Regions from separate parts of the Xenorhabdus griffiniae genome, predicted to be linked through region 1. Evidence: predicted binding sites of a transcription regulator. Region 1 holds the regulator's gene; the other holds the start of a gene.
The links. Region 1 encodes Fur, which represses iron uptake genes when iron is present. Its sites were predicted from a motif close to ATAATAATGAGAACNACTATCAA; they were not measured.

Region 1 (4,649 bases):
TTCAACTTCTTCCGCTGACATTAAATTTCCGACATTGGCATCCTCAATACCTATTTGAATCTGTTCGCGAAACCAAGCATCGTAATCCGCCACTTCTTGCTGTTTGCGAACAAAGTCACGCATAAATTCGCGCAAAATCTGTGCACCAGTACGATCAAGTGCTTTTGCTGCCACTGAAAAATCACTTTTCAGTGTATCATCGACCCTAAATGTAAATGTCGTTTCACTCATGGTTATACCTCAATAGTTACCTATACAGCATGTGTTACATTGTCATACATGTTAGCTCTGGGGAGAAAATCCCGCAAGGAAAGAGTTCAAATTTCACTCAAAACACACTCACAACATTTGAGCCATCCCAACAATCTCTCCTATCAACTAGTAGCGACACGCGCCCAGCTAAGGTATTATTGCCCGCTATATTATTGGTACACGCCCATTATCAATTGAATTTATGGCAAAAGAACAAACTGATCGCACCACACTGGATTTGTTCGCAGATGAACGCAGGCCTGGGCGACCTAAAACAAATCCACTGTCCAGGGATGAACAGCTTAGGATCAATAAACGCAACCAGTTGCGACGAGATAAAGTCAGAGGATTGCGTCGAGTGGAACTCAAACTTAATGAAGATGCCGTCGCAGCACTAAATCATCTGGCAAAACAGCGCAACATTAGCCGCAGTGAATTGATTGAACAAATGCTATTAGCCCAACTGACAGAAAAAAATCACCTTGCCGATTAACGGCTTTTATTAAACACAACGAAGCGGTGTCACCACACAAATCTGACAGATTTGTCATGGATGTTTGGTCAAAATAACGCTTTTCATGTTACTGAAACTGACATTTTTCTAGCTGATTTCAGCGTGATGTGTATAGATTTAATACACAAATAAAACAAGAGGTTAACCCATTTTATGGCAATAATAGGTATATTCTTCGGCAGTGATACAGGCAACACAGAGAACATCGCCAAAATGATCCAAGAAAAATTGGGCGGTGCTGATGTTGCTGAAGTCCACGATATTGCCAAAAGCAGCAAAGAAGACATTGAAGCCTTCGATATTCTGCTGCTTGGCATCCCAACCTGGTATTACGGTGAAGCTCAATGTGACTGGGATGATTTCTTCCCAACACTGGAAGAGATCAACTTCGACGGAAAACTGGTTGCTTTGTTCGGCTGTGGTGATCAGGAAGATTATGCAGAATACTTCTGTGACGCTATGGGCACCATTCGCGATATTATTGAACCTCGTGGTGCCATTATTGTAGGTCACTGGCCAACCGAAGGATATCATTTTGAAGCGTCTAAAGGTATGGCCGACGATAACCATTTTATTGGCCTGGCCATTGATGAAGATCGTCAACCTGAATTGACAGATGAGCGCGTTGAAAACTGGGTGCAGCAGATCAAGGCTGAAATGAGCCTGTCAGAGATCCTAGGCGCTTAAGCTTAATAAGAAGAGAAAAGCCCTTTCAGGCAGGATTATTCTTGCATAATGTGTCATGATATATGAATAGGCATGGTTTTCATTTTTAATATCCATGCCTATAATCAGCAACATGAAACTCCCTCACGATACCCCCAAGTATCATAAGTGCACTTAACTCAAGTTACAGGACTGAATCCGCATGACCGACAACAATAAAGCATTGAAAAATGCTGGACTTAAAGTAACTCTTCCACGACTGAAAATTCTGGAAGTGCTACAGGACCCAGAATGCCATCATGTCAGTGCGGAGGATCTCTACAAAAAACTGATTGATATCGGTGAAGAGATTGGCCTCGCCACTGTCTATCGCGTGTTGAACCAGTTCGATGATGCTGGCATTGTCACACGCCACAATTTTGAAGGCGGTAAATCGGTTTTTGAACTCACTCAGCAACATCACCATGACCATCTGATTTGTCTCGACTGCGGTAAAGTCATTGAATTTAACGATGAATTCATTGAGGAGCGTCAGAAAAATATCGCTGAGCGTTATGGAATTAAGCTCTCAAACCACAGTCTTTATTTATATGGTCACTGTGCTGATGGTGATTGCCGCGAAAATAGCACGCTTCATGATGAAAAAGCATGATAAACAAGCGCTGACAATGAAATAATTGCAACCATTTGCTTCTGCAATTTATTCACCTAAATAAGCAACCTGCCGATTAACTTGATAATTAATCGGCAGGTTGCTTTATCAATTTATTGCCCTCATTTCTCCAGGCAACTGTTAGAGTTTAACTTCATCTATACGGCTAAAACGGCTTCTATCAGTATTGGCAGAACGAATTTTCACATTGCCGCTGACATGAGGCCGCTGTCTGTCATTATAATCCTGCCATGTTTTTCCATTATCCAATGAGTATTGGATAACCACCCCTGGTAATGCGATATTCGCTTCTAGTGTTCCAGAAACAATTCTGCCGCCTGGCACTGGCAAACGATATGTGATTTTGGCGCTATCCAGCTTAGCCAGCTCACGCTGTCCTATCAGATTGGCAAAGCGTTCCCAATCTTGTTGCAAGAGAGCAATCTCAACATAATGCGTTATTCCACCTTTATATTCCCTGCCCTGCTGATAATTCTGCTCCCATTCAGCTTGGTGCCATGCCCGTTCCGCCAGCGGCAATAAGCGTGGATAGATCATATATTCCATTTGTTCATCGGTACGCACGGTTTCACTCCATGATTGCCCCGATATGCCATAAGCTCCCGGCCAGCGTTTATTACTATGGGTATTAAAGTGATAGCCATCACGATCCACCGAAGTCTCAGCATTTTGTGGCATATTGTTCGGGGCAAAGCTGAAAATTTTCGCCTCATCATTAAAGCGAGTTGCCCAATAGTAGCCCCGCTCTTTCGGATGAACTTCATATGGCATATCCAGATAAACATAATCAGGACTGGAAACAACAACCCGATAACCCTTATTCGCCCAGTCATTGGCAGAATCGTAGCCTCCCCAATATAGGGTATCCCAGAAGTTCACTGCTACATATTGAGTCGCGAAATCTTTTGCCGATTTGGCATATTTTAGGCCATCCTGCCATGCCTGCATGGTGCTGATACCGTGGGCATTGACGATTTTGCTGACTTCAATGGCAAAATAACTGGCAAGTTCATCAACATCTTTAATGACGCCTTGCGCTATCATCTTCTGACAAGCCTGAGATTTTGCCCACGGCTTGTCTTCAATTTTCTGGTTGATAATCCCCTTATCTGGCACAATCGGTCCATCTCTATCCTGATATCCAGCACCCAAACGAATATTTTTTGCCTCATCCCCACCAAAATGCCATGTATTCAACGGCAGACCGGCCGCTTTATGCATGGCAACAACTTCGCTAATTACTTTATCGACAAACCGTTTTGAAGAGTCCATACACGGGTTAAGATAACTGTGACGATCATAGAACTGCACTGAGGTTGTATTCGAGGTATCTGTCGGATCAAGCAGACGATATTCATTGGCTTCCTGCTCTTTGCCCTGTGCCATAAGCCGCTTATAGCGCGCTTCCATCGACATCACTGCGGCACGAGCATGGGCGGGGATATCAATTTCTGGGATCACTTCTATCTGGCGGGCTTTGGCATAATGCAAAATATCAATGTAATCCTGACGGCTAAAATAACCACTTCCCATGTTGTGGCTATCTGGGCCTGATCCCAACTGCGGCAATAAGCATTGAGTCTCACTCAGATCATGACAGCGTTGACTACCGATTTCTGTCAATTCCGGTAAACCAGGGATCTCCAAACGCCAGCCTTCATCGTCACTTAGATGGAAATGGAATTTGTTCAGTTTATAGCGGGACATTTGATCAAGCAGGCGCAGGACAGCTTCTTTACTATGAAAATTTCGTCCAACATCGAGGAACACCCCACGATATTCAAACCGTGGTGCATCTTTTGCCGTCAATGTCGCAATCTTTGGCATACCATTGGCAGGAAGTAAGGAAAACAGTGACTGCAAACCATAGAATACGCCAGATTGATCAAACGCGACGATTTGTGTTCCTTTGGTAGTAATCTCCAATGAATACGCACCGTTTACTCTCCAGGACTTGGTAAATTGGTTTGCGTTGATCTGGGTCGCTATTCGATAACCGTTATCCGTTAAAGGAATATCACGGGCTTTGAAATGCTCCTTGATCACGTTAATAGATTCGCCACTCAATCCGCCCAACTCTAATTTCACGCCACGAGATAAATCCACATCCTGGGAATGAACGGAAAGGACTTTCGGTGTCGGAATAATCTGTCCTCGCAGCTTATCTTCACTGATTATTGCCACCTGTTGGTTTTTTGCAAAGCGGTTTTCAGGTGTCATCAGGATATTGTTATCCGCGGTGGTTCGTTTCCACTGTTCACCTTCCAGATCGGATAAAAATTGGCTGATGTTCTCCGTATCGGTACTTACCAAGACCTTGGGCCTTGCATCACCGGAAGTCGCATACCAACGCGGCATAAAATCCGTACTGTAAATTTGCCAATATTCACCAATAATCGGTAACACGACCTTTTCATTGGCTTTGATGCCCGTAAATTTTTTCGTCGGTTCCAGTTTATGTAAGTCACCCGTAACATGAGTGATTTTATATTGATCATTATCCAGTTTCAGTATTTGGCGAATACTGTGAAAATAGAGCGCCCA
Region 2 (4,649 bases), 1.0 Mb from region 1:
CTAATAACGTTATGATCAATGTTACTGGTTGAGAATAGTGCCTTCAGCTGATTATCCACATTAAATGATTGCGTTTTGTTGTATTCCCTCTGTGGACGGCGTTGGATACTGGTTGGTAGGTCTTTTACATCCGATACATAAACGAAAAGCTTAAAACGTTCATTTGCTCTTGAATAACGCAGGTTTTGTTGGAAAGAGAAAACATCATTAATGTCATGCTCAAGAATATAGCCGATAGAGGATTGTTCCCGTCTGGACTGATTAAAAGAAGGCTCACTGAGATTCATCTTGTAGGGAATATAGCCCGCATTGGGAACAGATGTTACGGTGCCTTTTTTAGGATAGAAATTACGGAATCCCGCTTTGGGATCGTACTGATAACTGCTCAGCAACGTGAAGGTCGTATTGTCGTTTGGTATCCATGTCAGAGCTGGAGCAATGGCAATTCGCTCTTTTTTATAATCTTTGACAAATTGTTTTTGGGTGCTGACGATACCATTTAAACGATAAAGAACGGGAATGTCATCACCCAATGCCCCACCAAAATCAAAGGCTAATTCACCCAGGCTCCGGTTACCTGCTTTCATCTGGACTTTACGAATGGCCTCTGCTGTGGGCCTTTTGCTTGTCATATTAATCAAGCCGCCAGGGCTGACCTGACCATATAGCACAGATGCCGGCCCATGCACTAACTCTACACGTTCCAATAGCCAAGGATCGAGCTGATTACCATAACTCAAGCCATCAAGGAATTTAGGCGCGTAACGAAAACCACGGGTAATCACTTCGTCATTACGGTTAGAAGAGCCGCGGTAGTTAGTCACAACGCCACTTGAATAATTCAGGGCATCGGCAACGCTCGTTGCGCCTTGTGCTTCTATTTGTGCGCGATTGATGACACTGATTGACTGGGGAGTCTTGATAAGCGGAGTGAGGCTTTTGGTGCCTGCGGCACTGTCTGATTCTACAATGTTTTTTCCAGAATACCCTTCCGTCTTGCTTGTGACGATTAAGGTATCTTCGCTGTTATTGGAAGTCCCATTATTGGCTGAGGCATAGGGAGATAACAGTAAGACAGAAGTAAGCGATAAGAATAATTTATTATAGTTATAGTTTCTATTTGTTCTTTTTGCGGTTTTCAATATCTTATTCTTGCTAGGCAATACCATGGATTTCATCTCTCAATATAGATACTTTTAAAATAATTGATAAAAATCAAATTGATAATTAAGGCGACACCACTATGGCTAAGCTGAATAGTGAGGGCCTCCTGCCTCGTTACTCCTGATAATGCTCCATTAACTCTGTTAGCCAGTGATTAAGATTAATAAAATAAATTGGATAATATTGCAAACAAAAATCATTATCAATATCATTGGTGAATGATAATCGTTTTTATTTTCTAGGATCGTTGCTGGTGTGGTGTATCAAATGGATATGTCATTTGTGAGCGGATTTTTTTGAAGGGGATAAAGGGATGACATTAGTTTTTCAGCCACCAGGTACGGCAGCTCATTTATTAGCTGCGCGTCATGTTGGCAGTGAGTTGTGGTGGAAAAATATTGCTATTTTGGGAACACCCATTATAGAAATTACGAATAATCATCAAGTTAAAACAACCTTCTTTTGGCGAGATCCTAATGGGGACGAACAAAATTCACCTTTTCGCCAAGTCTACATCGATATCAATGGCATCACTGATCATCACTGTCCGCAACCTCAGAGTCTACAACGATTGCCTGAAACGGATATCTGGTATTGGTCAGTGAATCTTGAAGATAACTGGAGAGGAAGTTATCGATTTATACCCGTGACTGACGCACATTTGCCCCCTCAATTTTCAGACGAAATCAAGCAACGTAATCAACAGCAACGTGAATGGTGGATTTCACTCTTTCCATTATCTATTTCAGATCCTTTGAATCTACAGGAATGTCATCGTAATGGGCTTGGTTTGCCTTTATCGGCGATCCATATGCCCCATGCACCTGCACAGACCGCATGGTCATTAATTGATGGGAGCCGTCCACATCATACTGCGCAGCCGGATAAACGTGAGCCTTTGCTTTTGCACTGGCACAGTGATCGGCTTAACAATCAAAGGCGTGTTTGGCTTTATTCCACAGGGGAAGAAACCGCCCCCTCCCGTCCTCTTATCATTCTGCTGGATGGGTTGACTTGGGCGGAAAGAACTCCAGTTTTTCCGGTGATTGAGGTAGCAACTGAAAAACAGCAGATACCAGAGGCGGTTTGGCTGTTGATTGATGTTATTGATATGCCGCATCGAGAGCGGGAACTTCCCTGCAATCCCGATTTTTGGCAAGCGATTCAGGATGAATTGCTGCCGCTTGTCGCACAGTATGTAGCTTTTAGCGATGATCCTGCACAAACAGTGATAGCAGGACAGAGTTACGGAGGGCTGGCGGCATTGTATGCCGCGCTCCATTGGCCACAACGTTTTGGTTGTGTTCTCACACAGTCAGGATCTTTCTGGTGGCCTGATAGCAAAATTGTTCGGCAGTTTATGCCATCTTCTGACCATAAACCAGGTTGGCTGACACAGCAGGTTCTTGGGCAAAAAGTTATTCCTTCGTCGTTAAAAATTTTTCAGGAAGCGGGTTCCCGTGAAGCAGATATCCATTTTGTCAATGATCAAATGTATGCCGCGTTGCAAGGGGCGGGGCACAACGTGAATTATCGCGTGTTTAATGGTGGACACGATGTGTTGTGCTGGCGTGGTGGGTTATTTGATGGCCTTGGTTGGTTACTGGCTAAAAAATGATATGAAAAACCGATTATTGTAATCCAAGAATTGATGAGAATTAAAAATGAATTTGGAACAAAAGAATCCTTTTGATGATGACGAAGCCACTTTTTATGTACTGATAAATAATCAACAACAATATAGCCTTTGGCCGACTTTTGCCGCACAACCCGCCGGCTGGGAGCGGGTTATTGGCCCAGATTCACGGGCCGCTTGTATCGCATACATAGAAGAGCATTGGGTGGATATGCGTCCGGCTAGTCTGCGCAATTTCGATCTGCGTCAACCATCTGCGCGAACCACAGATAAATCAAACTGATAATGCTGATGGTTTAACCTGTCGATAAGAAAGGAAATTAAACGTGCTCAATGTATTGCCATGTACTGAAATTAAGTCAGTCGATTTAACGTTGCCACTTGTCGCTGCTCAGCCTGGAATTTGGGTGGCTGATCAGCTTGCCAACCGCCGTAATGTGTTCACCATTGCGCATTATATTGAAATTAATGGGAGACTGGATCGCACCCTATTTGACGCCGCTATTCGTCAGGGATTGGCTGAAGCCGATACCATTCACGCGCGATATTTTGTTAATGAAGAGGGAGAGCCTGTACAGCAAATTCCAGCCTTCTGTAATGCACAGCAAGTAATTGCTCCTGAGTGGTTTGATTTCTCTCATGGACAAAGCGAAGAGGGAGAACGTCTATCACAGGAATTAATGCGAACAGATCTGGCTGCTGAGTTACCTGCCGATGGAGAACGTCCTCTATATCGACAAGTGATCATGCAGGTTGATGCTCAACCAGAGCGCTGGTACTGGTATCAGCGTTTTCACCATCTAATGTTGGATGGCTTCAGTTTTGATGCTCTGACTCGACGCATTATTGATATCTATAATGCATTCAGAGCAGGTCGCCAGCCAACTGAAAATCCTTTCTGTTCCTTTGAATTAGTCGTCAAAGAGTACCTGAGTTGGGAGCAATCTGCTGCGAAAGCAGAGTCAGCTACGTTCTGGCAAAAGCATACCCGTGAACGAGGTGTTGCTGTTTCACTTTCTACTGAGAATATTGATAATAATAACAATGCATTACCTCTTAATTATCATTGTCATTTTCCGCTTACCCAGTTTGTTTCAGTAAGGGACGATGATTTACTGCGGCCATTCCAGCCAGCTGAAATTGTGATGGCTACACTCTGCATCTATTTCTATCGCATGAGTGGAGAAAAACATCTGTCGATTGGTTTTCCTTTTATGCGGCGTTTGGGATCACAAGCGCTTTGTGCGCTCGGCCCCGTGGTCAATCTCTTGCCGCTGCAAATAAAATTGCAAGACAGGATGTCCCTGGCAGAAGTAGCAAAGGCGTTTGTGGATGAAATGAAGCAAGTGCGTCGTTACCAGCGATATGAAGCCGAACAACTGCGTTGTGATCTGGGATTATCCGGTAGCAACAATGCGCTTTATGGGCCTGTTTTCAATTACAAAATCTATAATGAGGCATTGAAACTAGACGGAAAACCCATCAAGACGCATACACTCGCGATGGGGCCAGTGGATGATTTAGAGTTTGAATTATGTTGTTATGATGATCAGCTTCATCTGACACTGATTGCGAATCGAAATAAGTACAGTGAACAAACGCTACAGTGGCACGGTGAACGGATCAGCTATTTGTTGAATCAATTGCTTATGCAGCCGCAGCAATCCATTGCGTTCATCCCTCTGATTCCGCCACAAGAACAACAACGGCTTGATAGCTGGTCATGCGGGCCGAAAACTCAACCGCCTGTAGAGAGTGTTTCTGTACTGGATCTTTTTTTGCAACAGGTCGAACAGCAGCCTGATGCTATCGCGATACGTTGTCATAATGAACAGCTGACTTACCATCA

Region 2: the regulator Fur is predicted to act here: its motif matches at 1,354-1,376, upstream of fes (enterochelin esterase).

What each region holds. Positions count from the first base shown of each region.
Region 1 covers NZ_CP147737.1:1,578,107-1,582,755, reverse strand. The annotation lists gene WDV75_RS07140 (CopG family ribbon-helix-helix protein) at 1-231, opposite strand, end outside; gene ybfE (LexA regulated protein) at 455-745, shown strand; gene fldA (flavodoxin FldA) at 920-1,453, shown strand; gene fur (ferric iron uptake transcriptional regulator) at 1,635-2,084, shown strand; gene WDV75_RS07120 (beta-N-acetylhexosaminidase) at 2,226-4,649, opposite strand, start outside.
Region 2 covers NZ_CP147737.1:579,540-584,188, forward strand. The annotation lists gene WDV75_RS02565 (TonB-dependent siderophore receptor) at 1-1,169, opposite strand, end outside; gene fes (enterochelin esterase) at 1,478-2,782, shown strand; gene WDV75_RS02575 (MbtH family protein) at 2,829-3,083, shown strand; gene WDV75_RS02580 (amino acid adenylation domain-containing protein) at 3,127-4,649, shown strand, end outside.